2 regions of the Streptomyces sp. NPDC054887 genome follow, and region 1 is predicted to be linked to the other one. Evidence: predicted binding sites of a transcription regulator. Region 1 holds the regulator's gene; the other holds the start of a gene.
The links. Region 1 encodes HspR, which represses chaperone genes until heat shock. Its sites were predicted from a motif close to TTGAGNNNNNNNNNCTCAA; they were not measured.
Positions count from the first base shown of each region.

Region 1 (14,817 bases):
GACGGCGCCCGCGCCGTTGTAACCCTTGACGGTGGAGCCGGAGGCGGAGACCGCCAGGTCGCGGTAGCCGTCGCCGTTGAAGTCGCCCTGGAGTCCGGAGGGCGCCGCGGCGGCGGCTCCGGCTCCGGCGACCAGCAGGCCGCCGGTGAGGGCGGCCGCGGTCGCGACGGCGAGGGTGGTGCGGAGGCTGCTGTGCATGCGGAGTTCTCCTGCGGCATGCCGGGACGCGTGGTGCGCGTCCGAGTCAAATGGGGCGCCGATCGCCGCGCCGGCCGGGATCCGGCCCGCGGGCACGTGCCGCGCACGTGGTGATCAGCGGACAGGAGACCGCTGAGGGGCACGGATGGTTGTACGAAGTTGTACGACTGTTGCCGGCCGGCCGGCCGGGTGGAGTCGAGTCGTACGGCCGGTGTACGGCGCAGCGCGCGCCCGGGGCGGCGAGTCGTACGGCCGCCCGTGCGGCTCGGGGTTTTGGGGTCGCGAGTCGTACGGCGTCCCGTGCGCGACCCTCCGCAGCGGCGAGGCGTACGGCCGTCCGTGCGACCAGTGCCCGGGTCGCGAGGCGTACGGCGCCCCGTGCGGTGCAGCGCCCCGCAGCGGCGAGGCGTACGGGCGCTGTGCGGCTCAGTCCCCCTGAGCGGCGAACAGCGCCGTGGAGAAGGTGGTGGTCCTTCCGGTGGCCGACGAGCGCAGGGTGATGACGTCGGTCGTCTCGCCGCGCTGTGTGCGCACCGCCGTGTCCGGCTTCTTGTCGCCGTCGAAGTCGGCGTGGCGCAGGACGGCCGTCACGGCTGTCTCCTCGCCGGCCGGCAGCGCGCCCGGCCGCGCCTTCACGGCCCCGAAGGTGTACGTACCGCCGGGCCGCCCGGGGCCGGCCGGCCCGCCGAGCAGCAGCGTCGCCCGTGCGGCCGTCCCCGGCTCGTGCGGGCGGGTGGCGGAGACCAGGTCGTCGTACCCGTCCCCGTCGACGTCGGGTGCGAGGTCGGGGGAGAGGAGGACGGGCCCGGCGCCCGGGATCGCGCCGCCGGCCGCGCGTGGGGCGCCCGCTCGGCTGAAGGGGCCCCGCAGGAAGCTGAGACGGCCGCCGCTCGCCGTCACGGCCAGGTCGTTGGCGCCGTCGCCGTCGAAGTCGCCGCAGACGGGGTGGTCGGGCCACTCGTTGCCGAAACGGGCGCGGTCGGGGATGCGGAGCTTGACCGCCTTGCCGGTGAGGCCGCTCTCGCCGCCGAAGAGGATCTGGAGCGGTACGGGCGGCCTGCCCGTGCCGTTGAACGGCGGGTCGGTGGTGACCACGAGGTCGGCGTAGCCGTCCTTGTCGAGGTCGCAGGCGGCCTCGGCGTCGAAGGCCGCGGGGAGGACACCCTCGGTGCGGGCAGCGTGCCGGGCGGGCGTGAGGAGCTGGCGTACGGACGGGTCGACGACGCGCGGGGGCGCGGCGCCGTACACGATGCCGATGCCCGCGTCGTCGCCCAGACGCTCCGCGGGGCCCTTGACCAGGTCGTTGAGGACGAGGTCGCGGTGCCCGTCGCCGTTGAAGTCCTCGGCGACGCGGCTGCCGCCGCCGTGCGGTACGGGGCGGACGGGCGCCGCGGCGGCCCGGGCGGCCAGCGGGGTGGGGGAGGCGTCGGCGCGGGCCGCGGCTGCCGGGGAGTCGCCGCCGGAGTCGGGCCCGCAGCCGGTCAGCAGTACCGCGCAGCTCACCGCCGCCGCCGCGATCGCTCTTCGCACGACCCACCCCGCCCGTATCGCTCGTTTCAGTTGCCACATGATGCTCTTTTTTGACCGCGGAGTTAAGCGGTCCGCACGAAAGCGGCCGTAAGCCGTGCGTGGCCCGTGAGTCCGTACGAAAGCGGCGGTGGGCCGTGCGTGGCCCGTGAGCGGTCCGTACGAAAGCGGCCGGACCTGCCCCCGAGGCAGATCCGGCCGCTTCCTTCTTCCGGGTACGCGCTACTTCGCCGGCTCGGGCTCGGGCGCGTCCTCGGACGCGGTCTCGTCCTCCGGCTCCGCCGGCGTCTTCACCGAGTCCAGGAGCAGCTGCGCCACGTCCACGACCTGGAGGGACTCCTTCGCCTTGCCGTCGTTCTTCTTGCCGTTCACCGAGTCGGTGAGCATGACGAGGCAGAAGGGGCAGGCGGTGGAGACGATGTCCGGGTTGAGGGACAGCGCCTCGTCCACGCGCTCGGTGTTGATGCGCTTGCCGATGCGCTCCTCCATCCACATGCGCGCGCCGCCGGCGCCGCAGCAGAAGCCGCGCTCCTTGTGGCGGTGCATCTCCTGCTGGCGCAGGCCCGGGACGGCCGACATGATCTCGCGCGGCGGCGTGTAGACCTTGTTGTGACGGCCCAGGTAGCACGGGTCGTGGTACGTGATGAGGCCCTCGACCGGGGTCACCGGGATCAGCTTGCCCTCGTCGATGAGGTGCTGGAGCAGCTGCGTGTGGTGGATGACCTCGAACTCGCCGCCCAGCTGCGGGTACTCGTTCGCGATCGTGTTGAAGCAGTGCGGGCAGGTCGCGACGATCTTCTTCGACGACTTGGGCTTCTTCGTCGCCGGATCGTCGTCGTCCTCGCCGTACGCCATGTTCAGCATGGCGACGTTCTCCTGGCCGAGCTGCTGGAACAGCGGCTCGTTGCCGAGGCGGCGGGCCGAGTCACCGGTGCACTTCTCGTCGCCGCCCATGATCGCGAACTTGACGCCCGCGATGTGCAGCAGCTCCGCGAAGGCCTTCGTGGTCTTCTTCGCCCGGTCCTCCAGGGCGCCGGCGCAGCCGACCCAGTAGAGGTACTCGACCTCGGACAGGTCCTCGATGTCCTTGCCGACGATCGGGACCTCGAAGTCGACTTCCTTCGTCCACTCGACGCGCTGCTTCTTGGCCAGACCCCAGGGGTTGCCCTTCTTCTCCAGGTTCTTGAGCATCGTGCCGGCCTCCGAGGGGAAGGCGGACTCGATCATCACCTGGTAGCGGCGCATGTCGACGATGTGGTCGATGTGCTCGATGTCGACCGGGCACTGCTCGACGCAGGCGCCGCACGTGGTGCAGGACCACAGCACGTCCGGGTCGATGACCCCGTTCTCCTCCAGCGTGCCGATCAGCGGACGCTCGGCCTCCGCGAGAGCGGACGCGGGGACGTCCTTCAGCTGCTCCTCGGTCGCCTTCTCGTCGCCCTCCATGGTCTTGCCGCCGCCGGCCAGCAGGTACGGGGCCTTGGCGTGCGCGTGGTCGCGCAGCGACATGATCAGGAGCTTGGGGGAGAGCGGCTTGCCCGTGTTCCAGGCGGGGCACTGCGACTGGCAGCGGCCGCACTCGGTGCAGGTGGAGAAGTCGAGGATGCCCTTCCAGCTGAACTGCTCGACCTGGCTGACGCCGAAGACCGCGTCGTCGGCCGGGTCCTCCCAGTCGATCTCCTTGCCGCCCGTCGTCATCGGCTGGAGCGCGCCGAGGGCGGTGGATCCGTCGTCCTCGCGCTTGAACCAGATGTTCGGGAAGCCGAGGAAGCGGTGCCACGCCACACCCATGTTGGTGTTGAGCGAGACCGTGATCATCCAGATCAGCGAGGTGCCGATCTTGATCATGGCGGTGAAGTAGATCAGCGTCTGGAGCGTGGAGACGCTCAGCCCGTCGAAGGCGAGGACGAGCGGGTACGACACGAAGTACGCGGCGTCGTAGCCGTCCACGTGGTGGATCGCGCCCTCAAGGCCGCGCAGGGCCAGGATCGCCAGGCCGATCGTCAGGATGATGTACTCGACGAAGTACGCCTGCCAGGCCTTCGAGCCCGCGAAACGCGACTTGCGGCCGGCCCGCGAGGGCAGGTTGAGCAGGCGGATCGCCATCAGGACGAGGATGCCCACGACCGTCATCAGGCCGATGAACTCGATGTACATCTCGAACGGCAGGAAGCCGCCGATGACCGGCAGCACCCAGTCCGCCTGGAAGAGCTGGCCGTACGCCTGGGCCAGGGTCGGCGGCAGCGTCAGGAAGCCGATGGCGACGAACCAGTGCGCGACGCCGACGATGCCCCACCGGTTCATCCGGCTGTGGCCGAGGAACTCCTTGGCGAGGGTGATCGTGCGCTGCTTCGGATTGCCGGTACGGCTGCCCGCGGGAACGGGCTGGCCCAGCTTGACGAACCGGTAGATCTGCGCGACGGCTCGGGCGATGAGCGCAACGCCGACCACGGTCAGGACCAGCGACACGATGATCGCGGCGAGTTGCATTGGGGGCTCCTCGGGCCTGCGAGGTGGAGAAATACGGGGGGACGGCTGAGCGACTGGCGGGATTACTAAGCGGTAACTTATTCAGCCCGTGCTGAGCGTACCCATTTATGCCGCCGCACTGTAGTTGGGCCGGCGGTGATCTGTGTCGCGTAAGGCTGCCCTCAGCGGCGGGCGGCGAGGGCGGCGGGCACCGTGCGGGCCAGGACGGCGAGGTCCATGCCGAGCCAGTGCCGCTCGATGTAGTCCAGGTCCAGTACGTCCATCTCCTCCCACGGCAGCCCTGAGCGCCGGCCGACCTGCCACGGCCCGGTGACGCCGGGCCGCACCACCAGTCTCGCTCGGGTGGCCGAAGGATGGCCCGGCGGCAGCGCGCACGGCCCGACCAGCGACATCTCCCCGCGCAGGACGTGCAGCAGCCGGGGCAGTACGTCCAGCCGCGTCCGGCGCAGCAGCCGGCCGACCGCGGTGCGGGGGTCGGTGCGCAGCGTCAGCATCGCGAAGGGGCGCCCGGCCAGGCCGGCGCGGGGGCTCCGTACGAGCAGCGGGCCCGCCGACGTGGCGGCGGCGGCCGTGGCGGTGAGGAGGAAGAGGGGGGCGGCGACCGGCAGCAGGGCGGAGGTGACCGCCAGATCGAAGATCCGCTTGGCGAGCATGTGCGTACCATTTCATGGGCTTAGGTACGAAATGTGGCTCTGCTCGGCCCGGGCGTGCCGTGCTCATGCCGATAAGGGCCGCATAAGAGTTGAGTCGACTGCACTCAGGTCTGTTGACGCGACGACATCCGTCATGCATCCTTGAGCCTGTTCCACTCAAGTCAGCTGGAGGAATCGAAATGGCACGTGCGGTCGGCATCGACCTGGGCACCACCAACTCCGTCGTCAGCGTTCTGGAGGGCGGCGAGCCCACCGTCATCACCAACGCCGAAGGCGCCAGGACCACGCCGTCCGTCGTCGCTTTCGCGAAGAACGGTGAAGTGCTGGTCGGCGAGGTTGCCAAGCGCCAGGCAGTCACCAACGTCGACAGGACGATCCGGTCGGTCAAGCGCCACATGGGCACCGACTGGAACATCGAGCTCGACGGCAAGACCTTCAACCCGCAGCAGATGAGCGCCTTCATCCTGCAGAAGCTGAAGCGCGACGCCGAGGCGTACCTGGGCGAGAAGGTGGCCGACGCGGTCATCACCGTCCCGGCGTACTTCAACGACTCCGAGCGCCAGGCGACGAAGGAGGCCGGCGAGATCGCGGGTCTCAACGTCCTGCGCATCGTGAACGAGCCGACCGCCGCCGCCCTGGCGTACGGCCTCGACAAGGACGACCAGACGATCCTCGTCTTCGACCTCGGTGGCGGCACGTTCGACGTCTCGCTGCTGGAGATCGGCGACGGCGTCGTCGAGGTGAAGGCCACCAACGGTGACAACCACCTCGGTGGTGACGACTGGGACCAGCGTGTCGTCGACTACCTGGTGAAGCAGTTCCACTCCGGCCACGGCGTGGACCTCTCCAAGGACAAGATGGCTCTCCAGCGTCTCCGCGAGGCCGCGGAGAAGGCGAAGATCGAGCTGTCGTCCTCCACCGAGACGTCGATCAACCTGCCCTACATCACCGCGTCGGCCGAGGGCCCGCTGCACCTGGACGAGAAGCTCACGCGCTCGCAGTTCCAGCAGCTGACCGCCGACCTGCTGGAGCGCTGCAAGACGCCGTTCCACAACGTCATCAAGGACGCGGGCATCCAGCTCTCCGAGATCGACCACGTCGTTCTCGTCGGTGGCTCGACCCGTATGCCGGCCGTCGCCGAGCTCGTCAAGGAGCTCACGGGCGGCCAGGACGCCAACAAGGGTGTGAACCCGGACGAGGTCGTCGCCATCGGCGCCTCGCTCCAGGCCGGTGTCCTCAAGGGTGAGGTCAAGGACGTCCTGCTCCTCGACGTCACGCCCCTGTCTCTCGGCATCGAGACCAAGGGCGGCATCATGACGAAGCTCATCGAGCGCAACACGACGATCCCGACCAAGCGTTCCGAGATCTTCACGACGGCCGAGGACAACCAGCCGTCCGTGCAGATCCAGGTCTACCAGGGCGAGCGCGAGATCGCGGCGTACAACAAGAAGCTCGGCATGTTCGAGCTGACGGGCCTGCCGCCGGCCCCGCGCGGCGTCCCGCAGATCGAGGTCGCCTTCGACATCGACGCCAACGGCATCATGCACGTCGCCGCCAAGGACCTCGGCACCGGCAAGGAGCAGAAGATGACCGTCACCGGCGGCTCCTCGCTGCCGAAGGACGAGGTCAACCGGATGCGCGAAGAGGCCGAGAAGTACGCGGACGAGGACCACAAGCGCCGCGAGGCCGCCGAGACCCGCAACCAGGCCGAGCAGCTCGTCTACCAGACGGAGAAGTTCCTCAAGGACAACGAGGACAAGGTTCCGGGTGACGTCAAGACCGAGGTCGAGACCGCCGTCACCGAGCTGAAGGACAAGCTCAAGGGCGAGGACACCGCGGAGATCCGCACGGCCACCGAGAAGGTCGCCGCCGTCTCGCAGAAGCTCGGCCAGGCCATGTACGCGAACGCCGAGGGCGCTCAGGCCGCGGGCGGCGACGCTCCCGGCGCCGAGCAGGCCAAGGCGGACGACGACGTCGTCGACGCCGAGATCGTCGACGACGAGAAGGACGCCGGCCGTCAGGGAGGCGCCGCATGACGGAGGAGACTCCGGGCTTCGAGGAGAAGCCCGACGTCCCTTCCGGCGCCACTCCCGAAGACGCCGAACCGCAGGCCGCCACGCCCGACACGGCAGGGACCGACTCCGTCGCGGAGTCGGGCCCGGCGGCCCCGGCCGGGGACGTACAGGACGTAGCTCTCACGGCGCAGTTGGACCAGGCCCGCATGGCGCTCAACGAGCGCACCGCGGACCTCCAGCGGCTCCAGGCGGAGTACCAGAACTACCGTCGCCGCGTGGAGCGGGACCGGGTCACGGTCAAGGAGATCGCTGTGGCGAACCTCCTGAGCGAACTCCTCCCGACCCTCGACGACATCGGCCGCGCGCGGGAGCACGGCGAGCTGGTGGGCGGGTTCAAGTCGGTGGCCGAATCGCTGGAGACGGTCGCCGCCAAGATGGGCCTGCAGCAGTTCGGCAAGGAGGGCGAGCCCTTCGACCCGACGATCCACGAGGCGCTGATGCACTCGTACGCGCCGGACGTCGAGGAGACCACGTGCGTCGCGATCCTCCAGCCCGGGTACCGGATCGGCGAGCGGACCATCCGTCCGGCGCGGGTCGCGGTGGCCGAGCCCCAGCCCGGCGCCGCGCCCGCCAAGGCGGACGAGGCCGAGGCCAAGGCTCCGGACGAGGAGAGCGGTGGCCCGGACGAGGGCTGACGTGACCAGCAGCAGTACAGGTGACGGGAAGGAGGGACGTCGGGGATGAGCACGAAGGACTTCGTCGAGAAGGACTACTACAAGGTTCTCGGCGTCCCGAAGGACGCCACCGAGGCCGAGATCAAGAAGGCGTACCGGAAGCTCGCCCGCGAGTTCCACCCGGACGCCAACAAGGGCGACGCCAAGGCGGAGGAGCGCTTCAAGGAGATCTCCGAGGCGAACGACGTCCTCGGCGACCCCAAGCGGCGCAAGGAGTACGACGAGGCGCGTGCTCTGTTCGGGAACGGCGCCCTGTACAACAGGCAGGGCAGGCCGGGCCCGGGCGCCGGCGGCACCTTCAACTTCGACCTGGGCGACCTCTTCGGAGGCGCCCAGGGCGGGGCCCAGACCGGTGGCGCCGGCGGGTTCGGCGGCGGCCTCGGGGACGTCTTCGGGGGCCTGTTCAACCGGGGCGCCGGCCCGGGTGCCCGTACGGGTACGCAGCCCCGCCGCGGCCAGGACATCGAGTCCGAGGTGACGCTCAGCTTCACCGAGGCGGTCGACGGGGCCACGGTCCCGCTGCGGATGTCCAGCCAGGCGCCCTGCAAGGCGTGTTCGGGTACGGGCGACAAGAACGGCACCCCCCGGGTGTGCCCGACCTGCGTCGGTACCGGACAGGTGTCGCGCGGCGGCGGTGGCGGCTTCTCGCTCACCGACCCCTGCGTCGACTGCCGGGGCCGCGGGCTCATCGCCCAGGACCCCTGCGAGGTGTGCAAGGGCAGCGGCCGTGCCAAGTCCTCCCGGACCATGCAGGTCCGGATCCCGGCGGGCGTCTCCGACGGCCAGCGGATCCGGCTGCGCGGCAAGGGCACGGCGGGCGAGCGGGGCGGCCCGGCGGGCGACCTGTACGTCGTGGTCCACGTGGACGCCCACCCGGTCTTCGGCCGCAAGGGCGACAACCTCACCGTCACCGTGCCCGTCACCTTCGTGGAGGCGGCGCTCGGCGGCGAGGTGAAGGTCCCGACGCTGGGCGGGCCGCCGGTCACGCTCAAGCTGCCGGCCGGCACGCCCAACGGCCGCACCATGCGCGCACGGGGCAAGGGCGCGGTCCGCAAGGACGGCACCCGCGGCGACCTCCTGGTCACCGTGGAGGTCGAGGTGCCCACGGCCCTTGACGACAAGGCCCGTGAGGCGCTGGAGTCCTACCGTGAGGCGACCGCCGGGGAGGACCCGCGGGCGGAGCTGTTCCAGGCCGCGAAGGGAGCATGAGATGGACCCGCGCATGCGTCGTAACCCGTATCAGCTGACCGACGAGACGCCTGTGTACGTCATCTCGGTAGCGGCCCAGCTCTCGGGTCTGCACCCGCAGACCCTGCGGCAGTACGACCGCCTCGGCCTGGTCTCTCCCGACCGCACGGCCGGGCGCGGCCGGCGCTACTCGGCCCGCGACATCCAACTGCTGCGCCAGGTGCAGCAGTTGTCGCAGGACGAGGGCATCAACCTGGCCGGCATCAAGCGGATCATCGAGCTGGAGAACCAGGTGACCGCACTCCAGCAGCGCGTCGCGGAACTGTCGGCGGCGGTCGACGGCGCGGCGGCCGCGCTCCAGCAGCGCGAGGCCCAGGTCCACGCGTCCTACCGGCGCGACCTCGTCCGCTACGAGGACGTGCAGCAGGCGAGCGCACTGGTGGTCTGGCGTCCGAAGAGACAGCATTCGTCGGACTGACGACTGCGTCGACTCGTGGAGAGGGCCGGGCTTTTCCGGCCCTCTTCGCGTTTCCCGGCTCGACCTGCGCGCCGTGATCGCCTTATGGTCACACCTGCCGCGCTGTACGCGCCCTGTCCGCACAGAAGAGCGCCGAGTCGAAGGTGAAGATGAGTCCGGATTCACCGGGCCGGGCCGGAGCGGTACCGATGCGGACGACAGCGGGACCGCGCAGGCTGTGGTTCCCCGCCGCGGAGGCGGTGCTGACCCTGCTCGTGGCCCGGACCCTGTGGACCTGGCGCGACGATCCGTATGTGCTGCTCGCGGACGTCCCGTACCTGCTGTGGTCCAGCGTGGGGCTGACGCTCTCCCTCGCGGTGAGTCTGGCCCTGCTGTCGCGTGAGCAGGCGTGGGCGCGGCGGCTCGGCCGGTCGCTGACGGTGGCCCGGCTGTGCCTGCTGCCGCTGCCCGGACTGGCGTGGTACCCGGCGATGTCGCCGTACATCTCGCTCTGGTGACACAGACGGTGACCGGACCCGTGCCCGGGTCGGGTCAGTGGTCCTGGTTCAGGATGCCTGATTTGGCTATGAGGTAGCCGAGTTGGGCGCGGCTGCCGCTGCCGAGGGTGGCGGCGAGTTTGGCGATGTGGGCGCGGGCGGTCCGTACGTTCATGCCGAGCCGGCGGGCGATGGCCTCGTCGACGTACCCCTCGACGAGGAGCTTGGCTATCGAGCGCTGGACGCCGGATATGCCGTCGGGGGTGTGGTCGTAGGAGACCCGCTCCTGGAGGGGGACGCCGCGTTGCCAGAACTGCTCGAAGACGGTGGCGAGGTACTCGACCAGGCCGGGGTGGCGCAGTTCCAGGGCGACCTGGCGGTCGTCGCGCGCGGGGATGAAGGCGACCGTGCGATCGAAGATCATCAGGCGCTCGATGAGCTGCTCCAGGGTGCGGATCTCGACCTTGCCCTCGGCCATGCGTTCGGCGTAGGCGAGCGTGCCCTGGCTGTGGCGGACGGTGTGCTGGTAGAGGGTGCGCATACTGATGCCGCGGTTGATGAGCGCCTGGCCGCGCTCGAGGGCCGCGTTGAGGGCGTGTTCGCTGCGTCCGCCGCCCGGCTGGACGGTGAGCACCTCGGTGTGGCACTCGGCCGTGGCGAGATCTATGGCCGCGTTGATGCGGTTGATGCCCTCCAGCACGGTGATCGCGTGGGTGGTCGGAGGGTCCTGTGCGCTGATGGCCATGAACGGCTCAAAAGAGTCGGTGAGTTCGATCGAAAGGTGCCGCCGCTCGTGAATCTCGCGTTCGATCGGGTGCAGTCGTTGCGCCAGTGCCGCGGACGGCGGAACCGGGCGCAGCCAGTTGGCGTCGTCCGGGTCCGGGTGCAGCAGAGCGAACTCGATGAGGCAGGGGGCCGGTGCCACCTCGGTCCGCGCGATGCGACCGGTGCGCAGCGCGCTGGCGTAGAGGCGCCTTCCCTCGTCACAAAAATCGGTGACAGCATGGGGATGTGCCTGATTTGAGTCACTTGCGGCCATAACTCCACCCCCCAGGGTCCTGAACGTGCAGGAACATGATGCATCGACCCAGTGGTGTTGACGTGGCCGAATAGGCCATGGTCTTGGTGCGGGGAGAGAAGAAACCCTTCAAGTGAGGACGAAGCCGACCATGTACAAGAGAATGCTTCGCTCGGTGCTTGCCACTGCTTTCACAGCCGGGCTGGCCCTCGGCGCCGCGACGACCATGGACCTCGCCTGGGACAGCAAGCCTGCGGGCGGCGGCGTGGTCGGCGCGCAGTCCGAAGCGCCGCCAGACCTCGGCTGGGACACCGCGCCGGCCAAGTCGGACGTATGACCGTTCCACCGGACGACCGCACCTTCAGGCGCGAAATGGCCACCGCCTACCGCTCGGGCTGGCACTTCATCGACCTGGTCACGGCCATTCCCCACCGTGGCGACTCGCTGATGGTCACCCTGTTCGGCGAGCCGATCCTGGTCGCGCGTGAAGAGGATGAGGACGTCCGTGCCTACCGGTGCCTGCGCAAGCCCCGGGGCGCCCCGCAACCTGTTCGCTGTGCCGTGCGCTACGGCATGGTCTTCGTCAATCTCGACCAGCGTGACCACCAGCTGATCGAGCCCGAAACCAGCACCGCCACCCCCCGCAGCGCCTGACGCGATTCCCCCGTCGTTCCAATCGCCCAGGCGCTCCCCCACACAGCGGCGCCATCGTGGACCTGAACACGATGGCGCCGCTGTGCTGCGCCCGCACGTGTGGAGCCCGGCCCGGTCAGCCCGTGCTCGGGGCGCGGCCCATCGCGCGCTCCAGCGTGATCTCGATCAGTACGCGGTCCGGGTTCGGCGCCGGCGTGCGCCCGTACCGCTCGGCGTAGCGGAGCACCGCCTCCGCGATCAGCTCCGGCTCCGTACGGATCACCGCGCGCCCTTCGAGCGTCGCCCAGTGGCCGCCCTTCACCTGGCAGACGGCGACCCGGGCGCCTTCCTCTCCCGCGGCCAGCACGTTGGCGACCTTCCTGCTGCTCTTGTTGGTGATCACGCGGGCGATCCCCGCCTCGGGGTCGTACGTCACCCCGACCGGCACCACGTGCGGCGAGCCGTCCGGGCGCGGGGTTGTCAGCGTGCAGAGGTGGTACTCGCGCCAGAAGGCGAGGTAGTCCGGGCTCGGGTTCCGTACGTCGAGGTCGTTGGCCATGGCGCCAGGGTAGCCGGGCTGTCTTTTCCCGCCTTGAGTGGAATAGACTCAACTTTGCCTATGCTGAACAAGTCATAGCTGCACAGTCGTGGGACACGTCACAGCCGAGGAAGCAGTACCGCCCGCCGAGGAGGAACGAGCGCAGTGGACGCAGAGCTGACCAACAAGAGCCGGGACGCCATCCAGGCGGCGAGCAACCGGGCCGTCAAGGACGGGCACGCGGATCTCACCCCCGCCCACCTGCTGCTGGCCCTGCTCGCGGGCGAGGACAACGCCAACATCACCGACCTGCTGGCCGCCGTGGACGCGGACCAGGCGGCCGTGCGCGCCGGCACCGAGCGCGTGCTCGCCGCGCTCCCCAGCGTGACGGGGTCCACCGTCGCCCCGCCGCAGCCCAACCGCGAGATGCTCGCGGTCATCGCCGACGCCTCGCAGCGGGCGAAGGAGCTGGGCGACGACTACCTCTCCACCGAGCACCTGCTCATCGGCATCGCGGCCAAGGGCGGCAAGGCCGGCGACGTACTGTCGCAGGACGGCGCGAGCGCCGCGAAACTGCTGGAGACCTTCGAGAAGATCAGGGGAGGACGCCGGGTGACGACCCCCGACCCGGAGGGCCAGTACAAGGCCCTGGAGAAGTTCGGCACCGACTTCACGGCGGCCGCGCGCGACGGCAAGCTGGACCCGGTCATCGGCCGTGACCAGGAGATCCGGCGCGTCGTGCAGGTCCTGTCGCGGCGTACGAAGAACAACCCCGTGCTCATCGGCGAGCCCGGCGTCGGCAAGACCGCCGTCGTCGAGGGCCTCGCCCAGCGCATCGTCAAGGGCGACGTCCCCGAGAGCCTGAAGAACAAGCGGCTCGTCGCGCTCGACCTCGGCGCGATGGTGGCGGGCGCCAAGTACCGCGGTGAGTTCGAGGAGCGGCTGAAGACCGTCCTCTCCGAGATCAAGGAGAGCGACGGGCAGATCATCACCTTCATCGACGAGCTGCACACCGTCGTCGGGGCGGGCGCGGGCGGCGACTCCGCCATGGACGCCGGCAACATGCTCAAGCCGATGCTGGCGCGCGGCGAGCTGCGCATGGTCGGCGCGACGACCCTCGACGAGTACCGGGAGCGGATCGAGAAGGACCCCGCCCTGGAGCGCCGCTTCCAGCAGGTGCTGGTAGCCGAGCCGACCGTCGAGGACACCATCGCGATCCTCCGCGGCCTCAAGGGGCGGTACGAGGCCCACCACAAGGTGCAGATCGCGGACTCCGCGCTGGTGGCCGCCGCGGCCCTCTCCGACCGGTACATCACCTCCCGCTTCCTGCCCGACAAGGCCATCGACCTCGTCGACGAGGCGGCCTCGCGGCTGCGCATGGAGATCGACTCCTCGCCGGTCGAGATCGACGAACTCCAGCGGGCCGTCGACCGGCTGAAGATGGAGGAGCTCGCCCTCAAGAACGAGTCCGACCCGGCGAGCCGCCAGCGGCTGGAGAAGCTGCGCCGCGACCTCGCCGACAAGGAGGAGGAGCTGCGCGGCCTCAACGCGCGCTGGGAGAAGGAGAAGCAGGGCCTCAACCGCGTCGGTGAGCTGAAGGAGAGGCTCGACGACCTGCGCGGCCAGGCGGAGCGCGCCCAGCGCGACGGCGACTTCGACACCGCCTCCAAGCTGCTGTACGGCGAGATCCCCGGCCTGGAGCGCGAGCTGGAGGAGGCCGCGGCGGCCGAGGCCGAGGTCCGTACCGACACCATGGTCAAGGAGGAGGTCGGGCCCGACGACATCGCCGACGTGGTGGGCTCCTGGACCGGCATCCCCGCCGGACGCCTCCTGGAGGGAGAGACGCAGAAGCTGCTGCGCATGGAGGACGAGCTCGGCACGCGGCTGATCGGCCAGCACGAGGCGGTGCGCGCGGTCTCCGACGCCGTACGCCGCACCCGCGCGGGCATCGCCGACCCCGACCGCCCGACCGGCTCGTTCCTCTTCCTCGGCCCGACCGGCGTCGGCAAGACCGAGCTGGCGAAGGCGCTCGCCGACTTCCTCTTCGACGACGAGCGGGCCATGGTCCGCATCGACATGAGCGAGTACGGCGAGAAGCACAGCGTCGCGCGGCTGGTCGGCGCCCCGCCCGGTTACGTCGGCTACGAGGAGGGCGGCCAGCTCACCGAGGCGGTCCGCCGCCGCCCGTACAGCGTCGTACTCCTCGACGAGGTTGAGAAGGCCCACCCCGAGGTCTTCGACGTCCTGCTCCAGGTGCTCGACGACGGCCGCCTCACCGACGGTCAGGGGCGCACGGTCGACTTCCGCAACACCATCCTCGTCCTGACGTCGAACCTCGGCAGCCAGTACCTCGTCGAGCCGCTGACCAGCGCGGAAGTGAAGAAGGAGCAGGTCCTGGAGACCGTGCGGGCGTCCTTCAAGCCCGAGTTCCTCAACCGGCTCGACGACCTGGTCGTCTTCTCGGCCCTGTCCGGGGACGAGCTGGCGCACATCGCCGAGCTCCAGATCGGCCGGCTGGCCCAGCGCCTCGCCGACCGGCGCCTCACCCTCGACGTCACCCCGCGGGCGCTGGCCTGGCTGGCGGACAAGGGGAACGACCCGGCGTACGGAGCCCGGCCGCTGCGCCGGCTCATCCAGACGGCGATCGGCGACCGGCTCGCCAAGGAGATCCTGGCGGGCGAGGTCACCGACGGGGACACCGTCCGGGTGGACCGGTCGGAGGACGGCCTGACCGTGGGCCGCGCCGAGTAGGCGGTCCGGGTGCGGGTTCAGCGCAGGGCGAAGGACCCGCACCCGCTTTCGCGACTAGGGTCGATGTCAGGCAGCCACGCGAAGATCCCACACGCGATAACCCAGGAGTATTCAAGAT
Region 1 is NZ_JBSGYQ010000026.1:47,944-62,760, reverse strand. Features, by position in the region: gene ACWGH0_RS17010 (FG-GAP-like repeat-containing protein) at 1-198, opposite strand, end outside; gene ACWGH0_RS17005 (FG-GAP repeat domain-containing protein) at 625-1,767, opposite strand; gene ACWGH0_RS17000 ((Fe-S)-binding protein) at 1,948-4,215, opposite strand; gene ACWGH0_RS16995 (sugar transferase) at 4,377-4,868, opposite strand; gene dnaK (molecular chaperone DnaK) at 5,048-6,904, shown strand; gene grpE (nucleotide exchange factor GrpE) at 6,901-7,578, shown strand; gene dnaJ (molecular chaperone DnaJ) at 7,624-8,826, shown strand; gene ACWGH0_RS16975 (heat shock protein transcriptional repressor HspR) at 8,828-9,283, shown strand; gene ACWGH0_RS16970 (hypothetical protein) at 9,472-9,780, shown strand; gene ACWGH0_RS16965 (helix-turn-helix transcriptional regulator) at 9,815-10,798, opposite strand; gene ACWGH0_RS16960 (hypothetical protein) at 10,953-11,114, shown strand; gene ACWGH0_RS16955 (Rieske (2Fe-2S) protein) at 11,111-11,431, shown strand; gene ACWGH0_RS16950 (pyridoxamine 5'-phosphate oxidase family protein) at 11,547-11,969, opposite strand; gene clpB (ATP-dependent chaperone ClpB) at 12,114-14,699, shown strand; gene ACWGH0_RS16940 (YbjN domain-containing protein) at 14,816-14,817, shown strand, end outside.

Region 2 (13,754 bases), on a different contig from region 1:
GTCCCTCACGGCCGGGCCGTCTGTGGGCCGTCCGAGGCCGGCCGACAACAGCCAACAACGACCAATGACGACTGCCCCGCCGCTGGTCAGAAGCGGGTCAGGCTCCGGCGACCGAGGCCAGGTAGGCGTTCGTCTTCTCCGGGTCGTAGAAGAAGTTCTCGAAGTCCGCCGGGTCGTTGAAGCCGTTGGCGAAGCGGTCGGCCACCGGCTGGAGGCCGCCCGCGGCTCCGATCAGGTTCAGTACGTGCTCCGGCGGGACGCCGAGCATGGCGTTCGTCCACTTGGTGACGTGCTGCGCGGTGTCCCAGTACCGGTCGAACGTCGACTGCATCCACGCCTCGTCGAACGGCTGGTCGCCCCGCGCCGTGATCGACGAGAGGTACGAGGCCGCGCACTTCGACGCCGAGTTGGAGCCCTGGCCGGTGATCGGGTCGTTGGCGACGACCACGTCGGCGACGCCCAGCACAAGCCCGCCGGACGGCAGCCGCCCGATGGGGTTGCGCACGGTCGGGGCGTACCGGCCCGCGAGGGTGGCGTTCGCGTCGGTCAGCTCGACCTTCGTCGCCCGCGCGTACTCCCACGGCAGGAACTTCTCCATGAGTTCCAGCGTGAGGGACAGGTGCTCGGCGGGGTCCTTGACGCCCTTGAACACGTCGACCGGGCCGCCCGGTACGCCCTCCCAGAAGAGGATGTCCGCGCGCCCCGACGTGGTGAGCGTCGGCATGACGAACATCTCGCCGACGCCCGGCACCAGGTTGCAGCGGACCGCCTCGAACTCCGGGTGCTCGGGGCGCGGGCCGAGCCCGTGGACGTAGGCGACGGCGAGGGCACGCTGCGGGGCGTCGTACGGCGAGCGGGACGCGTCGCGGCCGAACATCGACACCAGCTCGCCCTTGCCCGCCGAGACCATGACCAGGTCGTACGTACGGGAGAAGTAGTCCAGGTCGGAGACGGCCGCGCCGTGGATGACGAGCTGGCCGCCGCGCTGCGCGAACGTCTCCATCCAGCCGGCCATCTTCACGCGCTGGTCGACGGACTGGGCGTACCCGCCGAGCTTTCCGACCCAGTCGACGGCACGGGACGAGTCGGGGGCGGCGACCGAGACGCCCAGGCCCTCGATCTTCGGGGCCTGCGACTCCCAGAAGTTGATCTGGAGGTCCCGCTCGTGCTGGAGGGCGGTGTGGAACATGCACTGCGTCGACATGACCCGGCCCGACCGGATCTCGTCCGCCGTGCGGTTGGACATCAGGGTGACCTCGTACCCACGGGTCTGGAGTCCGAGGGCGAGCTGGAGACCGGACTGGCCGGCCCCGACTATGAGTATCTTCCGCATGACGGGGTCTCTCCGTTGAGTAGCTGTTCGGGACACGCGCTATTCGGGCGCGGTGGTGAGCGCGTGGCCGACGAGGGCCAGCAGCGACTCGACCACCGTGATCCGCTTGCGCGCGTCCATGATCACAACCGGTACGTGCGCCGGAACGGTCAGGGCTTCCCTGACGTCCTCCGCCTCGTACGCCGTCGTTCCCTCGAAGTGGTTCACGGCGACGACGTACGGCAGTCCGCAGCTCTCGAAGTAGTCGAGAGCGGGGAAGCAGTCGGACAGCCGGCGCGTGTCGGCCATGACGACCGCGCCGATCGCCCCGCGCACCAGGTCGTCCCACATGAACCAGAACCGCTGCTGGCCGGGTGTTCCGAAGACGTACAGCACGAGGTCGTCGTCGAGCGTGACGCGGCCGAAGTCCATCGCGACGGTCGTGGTCGTCTTCTCCGGCGTCGCGGAGAGGTCGTCGGTCTCCTCGCTCGCGGTGGTCATCACCGCTTCCGTCTTGAGCGGCGTGATCTCGGAGACGGAGCCCACGAACGTGGTCTTGCCGACGCCGAAACCGCCCGCGACCACGATCTTGGCGGCCGTGGGGGCCCGGGTGGTGTCGGTCTGCCAGTCCCGGGCGCCTTCGTCCGCCTGCGGCGGGAGGGACGGCTGGGGCTGGACCGGGACCGAGGCCGTGTGCGCGGTGGCGCGGGTACGGAAGGTCTCGGTCTCAGAGACGACGGAGTCCACTGAGCACCCTTTCGAGCAGTGCGCGGTTCGGCTGGCCGGACGCGTGCCCGGTCCCGTACACACGGATCTTTCCCTGGTCGGCCAGGTCGCTGAGCAGCACCCGGACCACGCCCAGCGGCATCTTGAGCAGTGCGGAGATCTCCGCGACCGTACGCATGCGGCGGCACAGTTCCACGATGGCCCGCATCTCGGGCATGACACGCGTCTGGAGGCCGCCGTTGGTGAGCTCGCGCCGCTCCTCGGGCCCCTCGATCGCCGCGACGAACGTCTCGACGAGCAGGACGTGCCCGAAGCGGGTACGCCCGCCGGTGAGCGAGTACGGGCGTACGCGGGCGGGCCTGCGGCCGTCGCCCCTGACCGGAAGTTTGGCGGGGGTGGGCGGCGTCACAGGGCGCTCTCCAACGATTTGCGCAGCTCACTGCGGAGTTCGGGGGTGAGGACGTGGCCGGCGCGGCCGACGAACAGCGCCATGTGGTAGGCCACGACGCTCATGTCGCAGTCCGGCGAGCCGTGCACACCGAGCAGCGATCCGTCGCTGATCGCCATGACGAAGACGCTGCCGGACTCCATCGCGATCATCGTCTGCTTGACTCCGCCGCCGTCCATCAGCTCCGCAGCGCCGTCGGTGAGGCTGGCGAGTCCCGAGACGATGGTCGCCAGGTCGGCGCTCGAACCCTTCGGGCCGTCCTGGCGGACGGCGGGAGCCGCTGGTCCGGCGTTCCGCTCCGGGTCGGAGGACAGGAGCAGCAGCCCGTCCGACGACACGACCGCCACCGAGAGAAGCCCCGGCACCTCGTCGACGAGATTGCTCAACAGCCAATGGAGATTACGGGCTTCGCTACTCAGCCCGAACGTGCTGGACGCAGTCAACTGCGTGCCTCCTCAACTGTGTCCCCCTTGGTTTCTGTCTCATTGCCGCTGTCCGTCTCCGTACGCTCCCCCTGCGCCGAGATCTCCGCCTCCACGTCGCGGCGGCCCTTCACCGACCCCTGGTGGAAACCGCCGAGCCTGCGCCGCAGGGCTTCCGCGTCGACGCTTCCGGTGCGCTCCCCGGGCTCCGAAGGACCGGACTTGACGACCTTCGGGGTGCGCTTGGGCAGACCCTTGTCGGTGACCGGTTCGACCTTCGTCCTGGCGGGGGCGACCGGCGCGGCGTCGTCGTCCGCGTCCATCTCGTCCCGGGGCGCGGCGGACTGCTGCGGCAGCCGCATGGTCCAGGTCGGTTCGTCGACCGGCGCCCCGGTGTCCGCGTCGCCGTCGGCGGCGCGCTCGTGTGCGTCGGGGCCGATGGCGTAGGGGTCGGCGGCGGGCTGTGCGGCGGCCTCGGGGGCGGCGCCCGCCGGCTCGTCCTCGACCGCGACGCCGGACTCCGGTCCGGGCTCGTCCGACGGCGGGGTCTCCGCGGGGCGCTCCGAGGGCTCCGCGTCCTGCGGCCGGTCGGAGTCCTCCGGCCGGTCCGCGTTCCCCGTCTGCTCCGCGTCCTCCTGGATCGTCCGCTCGGCCGCCTCCACCAGCGGGTCCTTCGCGGCCTCGCGCAGTGCACCGTCCCGTACGGAACGCCCCGGCAGGGCATTGGAGTTGGCCTCCGCGACCGAGCCCGGCAGGTTCAGCGTGGGCGTGTCCCCCGCCACCGGGACGGCGGGCGGTGCGGCCGTCGCCGGAGCGGGCGGCAGCAGCGCGTCGGGCAGGACGACGACCGCGGCGACACCGCCCTGCTTCTGCTCGCGGAGCGTGACGCGGATGCCGTGCCGGGCCGCCAGCAGCGCGGCCACGTGCAGGCCGATGCCTCCGTCGGCGCCGTCGCCCGGCTCGTACGAGGCGGGGTCGGCCAGCCGCGCGTTCAGTTCGGTCAGCCGGTCCGACGGTACGCCGATGCCCTCGTCCTGGACGGAGAGCATGACCTCGCCGCTCTCCAGCAGCCAGCCGGACAGTTCGACCTTGGCGTCCGGCGGCGAGAACGAGGTGGCGTTCTCCAGCAGTTCCGCCAGCAGGTGGCTGAGGTCGTTGGCGGCGAAGCCCGCCACCTGGGCGCGGGGCGGGATGGACTGGATGGCCACCCGCTCGTACCGCTCGATCTCGCTGACGGCCGCGCGCAGGACGTCGACGAGCGGCACCGGGTTCTGCTGACCCTGCCCGTGCTCCGTACCGGCGAGGACCAGGAGGTTCTCGCCGTGGCGGCGCATGACGGTGGCCATGTGGTCGAGCTTGAAGAGGGTGGCGAGGCGCTCCGGGTCCTGCTCGCGCTCCTCCAGGCCCTCGATGACGCCGAGCTGACGCTCGACGACGCCCAGGGTGCGCAGCGAGAGGTTCACGAAGGTCGAGTGGACGGTGTGGCGCATCCGCTCCAGCTGCGCGGCGGTCTCGGCGATCTGCTCCTGGAGTTCGGCGCGCTGGGTGGCGAGCGTCTCGCGCTGGCCGATCAGGTGCGTACGGTCGCCGGCGAGCTTCTCCGCGCGGGCGCCGGCCTCGGCGAGCCGGGAGTGCAGCGTGTTGAGGGAGCGTACGACCTGGGCGAACTCGTCGTTGCGACCGGTGAAACGGACCGGCTCAACCGGCTCGGCCCCGGGCTCCGGTTCGGCGGCCAGCCGGGCGGCGCCGAGGCGCAGCACGGCGAGCGGGCGGGTGAGCGTACGGGCGACGGCGGTGCTGACGCCGATGGCCACCAGCAGGCAGGCGCCGGCGAGCGCGATCCGGATCTCCAGGGCGGTGACGTCGTCGTCGCGGAGCCGGGAGAGCCGGTTGACCTGCGCCGAGCCGAGGGAGGACTCGACTCCCCGCATGAGGTCGATACGGGCCGACAGGGCGGCCTCGGCCTTCGCACGGTCCGTGCCGAGCTCGTCGTCGGAGAGCTGGGGCTGGTCGGTGAGGCGCGTGAGGAACTGCTCGGCGTTCTTGACCTCGGGGCCCGTCACGGTGGTCTTCAAGGACTCGCGGGCGCTGTGTCCTGCGGCCTGGTCGAAGTCGGCGAGCGCGGCCAGCTCGCGCACGCGCGACTGCTGGGCGGCGGCGGTCAGCGCGTTGCGGGTGCGGACGTTCTCGGAGTCCGGGTCCTCCTCGGCGGGCACCAGGAGCCCGGTGACGGGGTCGATGCGGTTGCCGGTGTTCTCGCGCGGCACGGACAGCGCGGCGAGCAGCAGGCCGCGGGTGGCGGCGGCCTGGTCGACGGCGTGGCCGAGGGATGCGGGCGCGCGGGTGGCCTCGGCGGCGCGCGGCGGCGTCTTGTCGGCCAGCTCCTCGGCGAGGTCCTGGAGCTTCTCGATCGTCTCGGTGTACGCCTTGTGGGCCTCGAGGGCGGTGCCCTTGCCGGTCAGGGCCTCGCGGCGGATGCCGGGGACCCCGGCCAGGTCGCGGCGCAGGCCGGTGGGGGCCGCCGGCTCGATCTCGTCCATCTGACGGTCGACGCGGGCCGTGCGGCTCGCCGAGAGCCCCTTGCCCCTGCCGCTGTCGCGCCCGGCCGCGATGTACGCGGTGACGTCGTCGCGTTCGTCGGCGAGGGAGTGGGCGAGGGTGATCGCCTGCCGGTTCAGTTCGGCGAGGGTGACCAGGCGCTGTGACTCGGAGAGTTCGGAGGAGGCGCTGAGGACGGCGGGGGTACCGGCCGCGAGGACGGTGACTCCGACGAGGGCCACGCCGGCGACCAGCCGGCTGCGTACCCGTACGGTGCGTTCGGTCCGCTCGCCGTTGCCGCCTTCGCCCCGAGTCCGCTTCTTCTGCACCGGTGCTCGCATTCTTGCTCGACTCGTCTGCTCACATGGCCGAGGTGACGACTGGTCACACAGGAACGCCCCACCCCAGGTGAAGAACTCGAATGACTTCAGACCATTCCAGTGCTTTTGGGAAGAAGGCGCGCAGCACGCGCTCCGCCACCTGAACGAGTGAACATCAATCGGGAGTTGGCGAACAACTCCCGGCGCGGTTCGTCTCACGGGCGCGCGGAGCGCCGGTTGGAACTTCCGCCCGGCCTTTGGCAGGATGCGCCCCCGCAGCTTCGCGGAGTAACCCATTCCACCCATAAACCCGTACTCCACCTGCTGGTACGGGCCAATTGGCGCCCCTGGTGCGGCCGTCGGGCCACTCGGCGGGGCTCGTGCAGACTGGGCGGCATGCGCTGCGAACTGGCCACCGCCCCCGGCGACCCCGAACGCCCCAACGAGGACTGGGCGTCGGTCGCCCTGCCTGCCGCCGGCCAGGGTGGGGCGCTCGTCCTGCTGGACGGCGTGACACCTCCGCGCGGCGACTACGGGTGCGTGCATCCGGTCCCCTGGTTCACCGCCCGGCTCGGCGGCGCACTGCTCGAATTGTCCGCTTCGCGGCGGGATTTATCGCTGACGGAGGTCCTGGCGGAGGCGATCCACCGCACGGCCGACGCCCACCGAGACACCTGTGACCTTTCTCACGTCCGCACGCCTCAGGCAACGGTGGTCCTGGCGCGCTGGGGCGCGGAGGAGATCGAACACCTGGTGCTGTCCGACTCGGCGCTCCTGCTGGAGGCCCCGGACGGCTCGGTGCGCGCGGTTCTCGACGAGCGTCTGGACCGGGTTCCGCCGGAGGTCCTCGCCTCCCTCGCGGCGACCGACGCCCTGCGGAACAGGGAGGGCGGCTTCTTCACGGCGGCCGCCGATCCGGCGGTGGCGGACCTGGCGGTCACCGGGGTGGGCCCACGGGCCGGGGTACGGGCGCTGGCGGCGCTCAGCGACGGGGCGACCCGGTGGGTGGACATGTTCGGCGAGGGGGACTGGGGGCAGTGCCTCGGCGTTCTGCGCAAGGAGGGGGCGCAGGGCCTGATCGACCGGGTGCGGGTGCTGGAGCGGGGGCAGTCGGCCACCCCTCTGGTGCGCCGCTGGAAGCAGCACGACGACGCGGCGGTGATCTACGCGGTGCTGTGAGGCCGGCGCCTCCGGGCAGGCGGCACGGCCCACTCAGGCCCGCGCTCAGCGCGCCGCGTCCCTCCGCTCCCTCACCCCTCCACCGGTGCGTTCAGCTGGTGCAGCAGCCGTGCCAGCTCCGCCACCTCCGCGCGGTCCCAGCCCGCCAGCTTCCGTACGTAACGGGCCCGCCGCGCGTCCCGCACCCGCCGGAAGCGGGCCCGGCCCTCGTCGGTGAGCGCGACCAGCGAGGCCCGGCCGTCCGCGGGGTCGGGTTCGCGCGTGACCAGGCCGAGTTCCTCCAGCGCCCGCAGTTGCCGGCTCATGGTCGCCTTGCCCACGCCGAACCACGCCGCCAGGTCCGTGGCCCGCTGCCGGTCCGCTTCGTCGAGCCGTACGAGCAGGCCGTACGCCGCCGGCTCCAGTTCCGGGTGGACCTCACGCGCCATGTCACCGGAGGAGGCCCGCGCCCTGCGCAGAAAGACGGCCAATTCGCGTTCCAGGGCGAGGATTTCCGGGTCTCCGCCACTTCCCCGCGCCGCGCGCCCGTCATCGGCTCTTCCGCTTCCGTGCACGTCAGAACTCATAGCGCGCTTTCCTCACCCCGGGGTTTTCTTTCACCTGCGTCCATTGCCGCAGCTCCGCCAGTATTTCGCAGGAGTAGACCAACGGCGGCACGCGGATCCCCTTCCGCCGCCCGGTCTACGCGCCTAGCTTCATTGATGACATGTCCACACCACCCCCCGTGTCGACAGACAGATCTCCCGCGGGTTCCCCACGCCCGTTCCTCGCATCCCCCACCGAGCCTTTCGGAGGCACGCCATGTCCGTGCACAGATCCGGAACGGCCCGCCGCCCGCGCACCGCGGCGGCCGGGATCCTCCTCTCCTCGCTCACCGCTCTCACGCTCCTCCTGACCCTTCCGGGGGCGGCCACCGCGACCGCCGCCCCCGAGAACGAGGAGAGCGCCCCCACCACCGTCCCGACCGCGGACCGCACACCCGAACGGGGCTCCGCCCACATGGGCATGGGCGTCGTCGAACACGACGGCCGGGGCGGCCTGCCGCGCGACACCCGCGTCACGCAGACGGAGGGTGTGGACGTCAGCAGCCACCAGGGCAACGTCAACTGGTCCGCCCTGTGGACCAGTGGCGTCAGATGGGCCTACGTGAAGGCCACCGAAGGCAACTACTACAGGAATCCCTACTTCGGGCAGCAGTACAACGGCTCGTACAGCGCCGGCATGATCCGCGGCGCGTACCACTTCGCGACGCCCAACGACTCCAGCGGCGCCACCCAGGCCCACTACTTCGCCGACAACGGCGGCGGCTGGTCGCGCGACGGCAGGACGCTGCCCGGTGTGCTCGACATCGAGTGGAATCCGTACGGCGCCCAGTGCTACGGCAAGACGCAGAGCGGGATGGTCGCGTGGATCCGCGACTTCCTGACCACATACAGGGCGCGCACCGGCCGCGACGCCGTCATCTACACGGCGACCAGCTGGTGGAAGGACTGCACCGGCGACTACGGCGGCTTCGGCTCGGTGAACCCGCTGTGGATCGCCCGCTACGACACGACCGTGGGCGAGCTGCCGGCCGGCTGGGGCGTGCAGACCATGTGGCAGTACACGTCCACGGGACCGATCGTCGGCGACCACAACAAGTTCAACGGCGCCCTCGACCGCGTACAGGCCCTCGCTTACGGCTGACCGGCGGCGCCCGGCGGGCGCGAGCGCCGCTTCAGGCCCCGGCTCCCGGTCCGTCGCCCTCGTCGCCTCCGGGCAGCCGCGCGACGGCGGCGACCACCGCCAGCAGGGACGCGTCCCCGGCGAGCGCGTGCGTCGTCGCGGTGGCGATGAATCCGGCGTCGCTCAGGTGTGTGAGCAGCAGGTTCTTCTCCCGGGCGGTCTGCTCGGGGTCGGGCGGGGCGTAGCAGAGCACCAGGCTTCCCGTCGGGCGGAGCAGCCGGGCCACGGCATCCAGCTCGCGCACGGCCGGTCCGGTCCAGAAGACATTGACGTCGACCGCCAGGACCTTGTCGAAGCGGCCGAGCGTGTCGGTGCCGGCGTCCGCCAGGGCCGTATGGAGGAACGAGGCCCGGCCCGACGACACGGCGTCGGCGTTGCGCTCACCGGCGGCCGTGACGGCCACGTCGGAGCGGTCCAGGCCCACGTACTCGCCGTCCGGCAGCTTCTCCGCGATCAGGCCCGCCGCGACACCGCGCCCGCAGCCGATCTCCAGCACGCGGTCGTCCGGGCGCAGGTCGAGAAGGCCGACGGCCACCGTGAGCCGCTCGGGTACGCGCATGCCGCCACCTCGCCGTCGCTGTCGCCCCCGGCCGTCGCCCTCCCCGCTGTTCGCGCCCTACCTCCGTTGTATCCGATTACCACCTCTTTCGCCCTTTTCGGGCCTTCCGTGTCCTCCGCGCGGCAGGGGGTGCGAGAAGAGTCCCGCAGTACGCGCAGGCCCCCGCACCCCCTCTGTCGAGAGGGGCGGGGGCCTGCCACGGCCGGGCCACCGGCAGCGTCCGTCACGCCGCCGCCGGCACCCGTACCTCCGCGGGGGCCAGGGCGATCTCCAGGACCTGGCGGACGTCCGTCACCGGGTGGATCTCCAGCTTGTCGAGGATCTCGGCGGGTACGTCGTCCAGGTCGGCCTCGTTGCGCTTCGGGATCACGACCGTCGTCGTACCCGCCCGGTGCGCCGCGAGCAGCTTCTGCTTCAGGCCGCCGATCGGCAGAACCCGTCCGGTCAGGGACACCTCGCCCGTCATCGCCACGTCCGTACGGACCAGCCGCCCGGACAGCAGCGACGCGAGAGCGGTCGTCATCGTGATGCCCGCGCTCGGACCGTCCTTCGGCACCGCGCCGGCCGGGAAGTGGATGTGCACGCCCCGGTCCTTGAGATCGCCGACCGGAAGCTCCAGCTCGGCGCCGTGCGAGCGGAGGAACGACAGGGCGATCTGGGCGGACTCCTTCATGACGTCACCGAGCTGGCCCGTCAGGGTGAGCCCCGCGCCGCCCGTCTCCGCGTCCGCCAGCGACGCCTCGACGAAGAGCACGTCACCGCCCGCACCCGTGACCGCGAGACCCGTGGCCACGCCCGGGACCGCCGTGCGGCGCTCCGACGGGTCCTGGGCCGACTCGGGCACGTGGTGGGGCCGCCCGATCAGCGCCCGGAGGTCGCCCTCCGTGATGGTGAACGGCAGCTCCTGCTCGCCGAGCTCGTGCTTGGCCGCCACCTTGCGCAGGAGGCGCGACACCGAGCGCTCCAGGTTCCGTACGCCCGCCTCACGGGTGTACTCCCCCGCCAGCTTCCGCAGCGCGGACTCGTCCAGCGTCACCTCGCCCGGCTCCAGGCCCGAACGCTCCAGCTGGCGCGGCAGCAGGTGGTCGCGGGCGATGACGACCTTCTCGTCCTCCGTGTAGCCGTCGAGCCTGACCAGCTCCATGCGGTCGAGCAGCGCCTCCGGAATGGCCTCCAGGACGTTGGCGGTGGCGAGGAAGACCACGTCGGAGAGGTCCAGCTCGACCTCCAGGTAGTGGTCGCGGAAGGTGTGGTTCTGCGCGGGGTCGAGCACTTCGAGCAGGGCCGCCGCCGGGTCGCCGCGGAAGTCGGACCCGACCTTGTCGATCTCGTCGAGGAGGACGACGGGGTTCATCGACCCGGCTTCCTTGATGGCGCGCACGATCCGCCCCGGAAGAGCCCCGACGTACGTACGCCGGTGTCCGCGGATCTCCGCCTCGTCGCGTACGCCGCCGAGGGCGACCCGCACGAACTTGCGTCCCATGGCGTGCGCGACGGATTCGCCGAGGGATGTCTTACCGACGCCCGGCGGACCGACAAGGGCCAACACAGCGCCGCCGCGACGGCCGCCGACCACCCCGAGCCCGCGGTCGGCCCGGCGCTTGCGCACCGCGAGGTACTCGGTGATGCGCTCCTTCACGTCCTCCAGACCGGCGTGCTCGGCGTCAAGCACCGCCTTGGCGCCCCGGATGTCGTACTGGTCCTCGGTCCGCTCGGTCCAGGGGAGCTCCAGAACGGTGTCCAGCCAGGTGCGGATCCACGATCCCTCCGGCGACTGGTCGGAGGAACGCTCCAGCTTGTCGACCTCCTTGAGGGCGGCCTCGCGGACCTTCTCGGGCAGGTCGGCGGCCTCGACACGGGCCCGGTAGTCGTCGGACTCGTCCTCGCCCTCCTTGCCGTTGATCTCGCGCAGCTCCTTGCGGACGGCGTCGAGCTGGCGGCGCAGCAGGAACTCCCGCTGCTGCTTGTCGACGCCTTCCTGCACGTCCTTGGCGATGGACTCGGCGACGTCCTGCTCGGCGAGGTGCTCGCTCAGCCACTTCACGGCGAGCCTGAGCCGGACCACCGGGTCGGCGGTCTCCAGCAGCTCGACCTTCTGCGCGGTGGTGAGGAACGGCGAGTAGCCGGAGTTGTCGGCGAGTGCGGAGACGCCGTCGATCTGCTGGACGCGGTCGACGACCTGCCAGGCGCCGCGCTTCTTCAGCCAGCTGGTGGCGAGCGCCTTGTACTCCTTGACCAGCTCCGTGACGGCCCCGGGCAGCGGATCGGGGAGCGTCTCGTCGACGCCCGTGCCCTCGACCCAGAGCGCGGCGCCGGGCCCGGTCGTCCCGGCTCCGATCTGCACGCGGCTGCGACCGCGGATCAGGGCGCCGGGGTCGCCGTCGGAGAGCCGCCCGACCTGCTCGACGGTGCCCAGGACGCCGGTCGCCGCGTACGTGCCGTCGATGCGCGGAACGAGAAGCACCTGCGGCTTGTTGCCACTGGAACGGGCAGCGGCCTGCGCGGCCTCCACCGCGGCGCGCACGTCCGTGTCGGACAGGTCCAGGGGCACCACCATCCCCGGCAGCACGACCTCGTCATCGAGCGGCAGCACGGGCAGGGTGAGCGGGTTGGACGACGATGCCATGATCTCCCCTTCGGCAGTGAACTTGAGCTATGCCGACTCAATGCTCCTGAGCGAGTGAATGTTCCCGGGGAGGTGGGTGTTCGCTGTGGGCGATCGGGGAGCGTTGGGGGATGGGGGGCGATGCCGCTTTCTTGCGCTTCAAGGGGTGGACCGGGGGCCGGGGGAGGTAATAGCCTTTGCCCACTAGAGCCCATTACGCAGTGGAGGAGCTACATGGCTCGCGACCCCTTCGACGCCCACTCCTGCCCGGAGGTGATCCGCGCGTGGGTGGACGGCTGGGTTGTGTCGCGGGGCGCCGCCGAACCGGTGTCTCAGCCCTGGGGCCTGACAGTCGACGTAGGACTCCCGCACCACTCCACCCGGCACGTCCTGACCCACGCCGACGAGGCGACGGTCCGCAAACTGGCCGAGGCGTACGCCGCGCCGGGCGTCGCGCTCAAAATCTTCCTGGCCCCGGAGACCGTCATGCCGTGGCTCGGCCCGGAATGGAAACCGGACGGCCCCGGCTGGCTGATGACGACAACCCTGAGCGCGAGAACCCTCAGCCCGACCGAGCCGGCCGAGTGCACGGAGGGGTGCGCGCCACCGGAGGGATACGCACCGCCGGACGGATACGCGTTGAGGTCCTGGGAGCGGGGCGGGGTGACGCGCCTCCTCGTAATCGCACCCGACGGTGGATTCGCGGCGCGCGGCCAGGTGGCAGCGACCGGCCGGACGGCGGTGGTTGACCAGGTCGAGACAGCCCCCGCGCACCGGCGGAAGGGACTGGGCGCACTGGTAATGCGGACGCTCCAGCAAGCGGCTTACGAACAGGGCGCCAGGATCGGCATTCTGGGCGCGACGACGGAGGGACGTGCCCTGTACGAGTCGCTCAACTGGCAGGTACACGCCCCTCTGGTAGGCGTAACCCACTCCGGCGGCGTAACCCACTCCACGCGCTGAAGCAGGAACGACGACCACTGGGGCGGGGGTTGGCGGGCGCAGCGCGCCGGGCCGAAAGATGCACCACTTGTTGCTTCTGGGGGGTGTGGGGCCGTCCCCGGGCGCTTGAGTGTCGGTGGGCCGGGGCGGCGCGTCAAGGGCGCTCCTACGTCGCGTCGCTGCGCGATGGACCTACGGCCCACCCTTGACCCACCACCCCGGCCCACCGCAAACGCTTATAGGGGGACGACGCCAGGAAAACGCCCTGCACGGGAGCGGGATGGGGGCGGGCGTTGGCTTGGTGGCTTGCGGGTGTGTGGTGGGGTGCGCGGTCGGTTCTGGGGCGGCTCGGCCCCTGTCTCGGCGGGTGCGGCACGGCCGTTGGTGCGACACCGACATTGGGATGCACGGGAGCGCCCCGCTCGGTCGGCGGCCGGCCTTGCCGGTCGACGTGCGGGAATCGGCTTCACCCCGACAGGTGGGCGGTCGGCCTCGCTGCACGGCCTGCGGGAATCGACGTCCTCGGCCGGTGGTCGGTGGGGCTGAAGGCTGGCTGCTGATGCTGACGGGGGGCATGTGCAGGTTTGCGGGTTGCCGGGCGAGTCAGGCCGGCCGACGGCTCCAGTTGATGAGTTGGTCGGCTCGTGAGCCGGCCATCGCCTCATGTTCCCGCGCGCATGTAGGCCGGGGAGCCCGCCAGTAGGCGGCTGTGGGGGTCGGGATGGGACAAACTCCACAGTTGGTGAGCCGGAACACCTCACGTGACTCGGTCGTCACATCCGTATCGGTTCGGGCCGCGATGTGTGCGTAACGACCCACCGGGCCGCTCACCTCCGGAACGAATTCGCTCTCGACCCGTCGCCCGCGCTGCGCCGTCGCAGGCGGGTCCCAGTTTCCCGAGGTGGCCCACTTCAGTAGCGGGCCTACGTCACAACCCGTCGCCCGTCACCCGTCACCCGTCCCCGGTGACCGGTGGCC
Region 2 is NZ_JBSGYQ010000013.1:125,462-139,215, forward strand. Features, by position in the region: gene ACWGH0_RS10460 (styrene monooxygenase/indole monooxygenase family protein) at 98-1,333, opposite strand; gene ACWGH0_RS10465 (GTP-binding protein) at 1,373-2,059, opposite strand; gene ACWGH0_RS10470 (DUF742 domain-containing protein) at 2,040-2,447, opposite strand; gene ACWGH0_RS10475 (roadblock/LC7 domain-containing protein) at 2,444-2,929, opposite strand; gene ACWGH0_RS10480 (nitrate- and nitrite sensing domain-containing protein) at 2,926-5,775, opposite strand; gene ACWGH0_RS10485 (hypothetical protein) at 6,163-6,945, shown strand; gene ACWGH0_RS10490 (MarR family winged helix-turn-helix transcriptional regulator) at 7,017-7,511, opposite strand; gene ACWGH0_RS10495 (lysozyme) at 7,747-8,631, shown strand; gene ACWGH0_RS10500 (SAM-dependent methyltransferase) at 8,663-9,229, opposite strand; gene lon (endopeptidase La) at 9,453-11,855, opposite strand; gene ACWGH0_RS10510 (GNAT family N-acetyltransferase) at 12,069-12,797, shown strand.
Region 2: a site for HspR is predicted at 11,878-11,896, ahead of lon (endopeptidase La). Genes of this name have one in related genera too.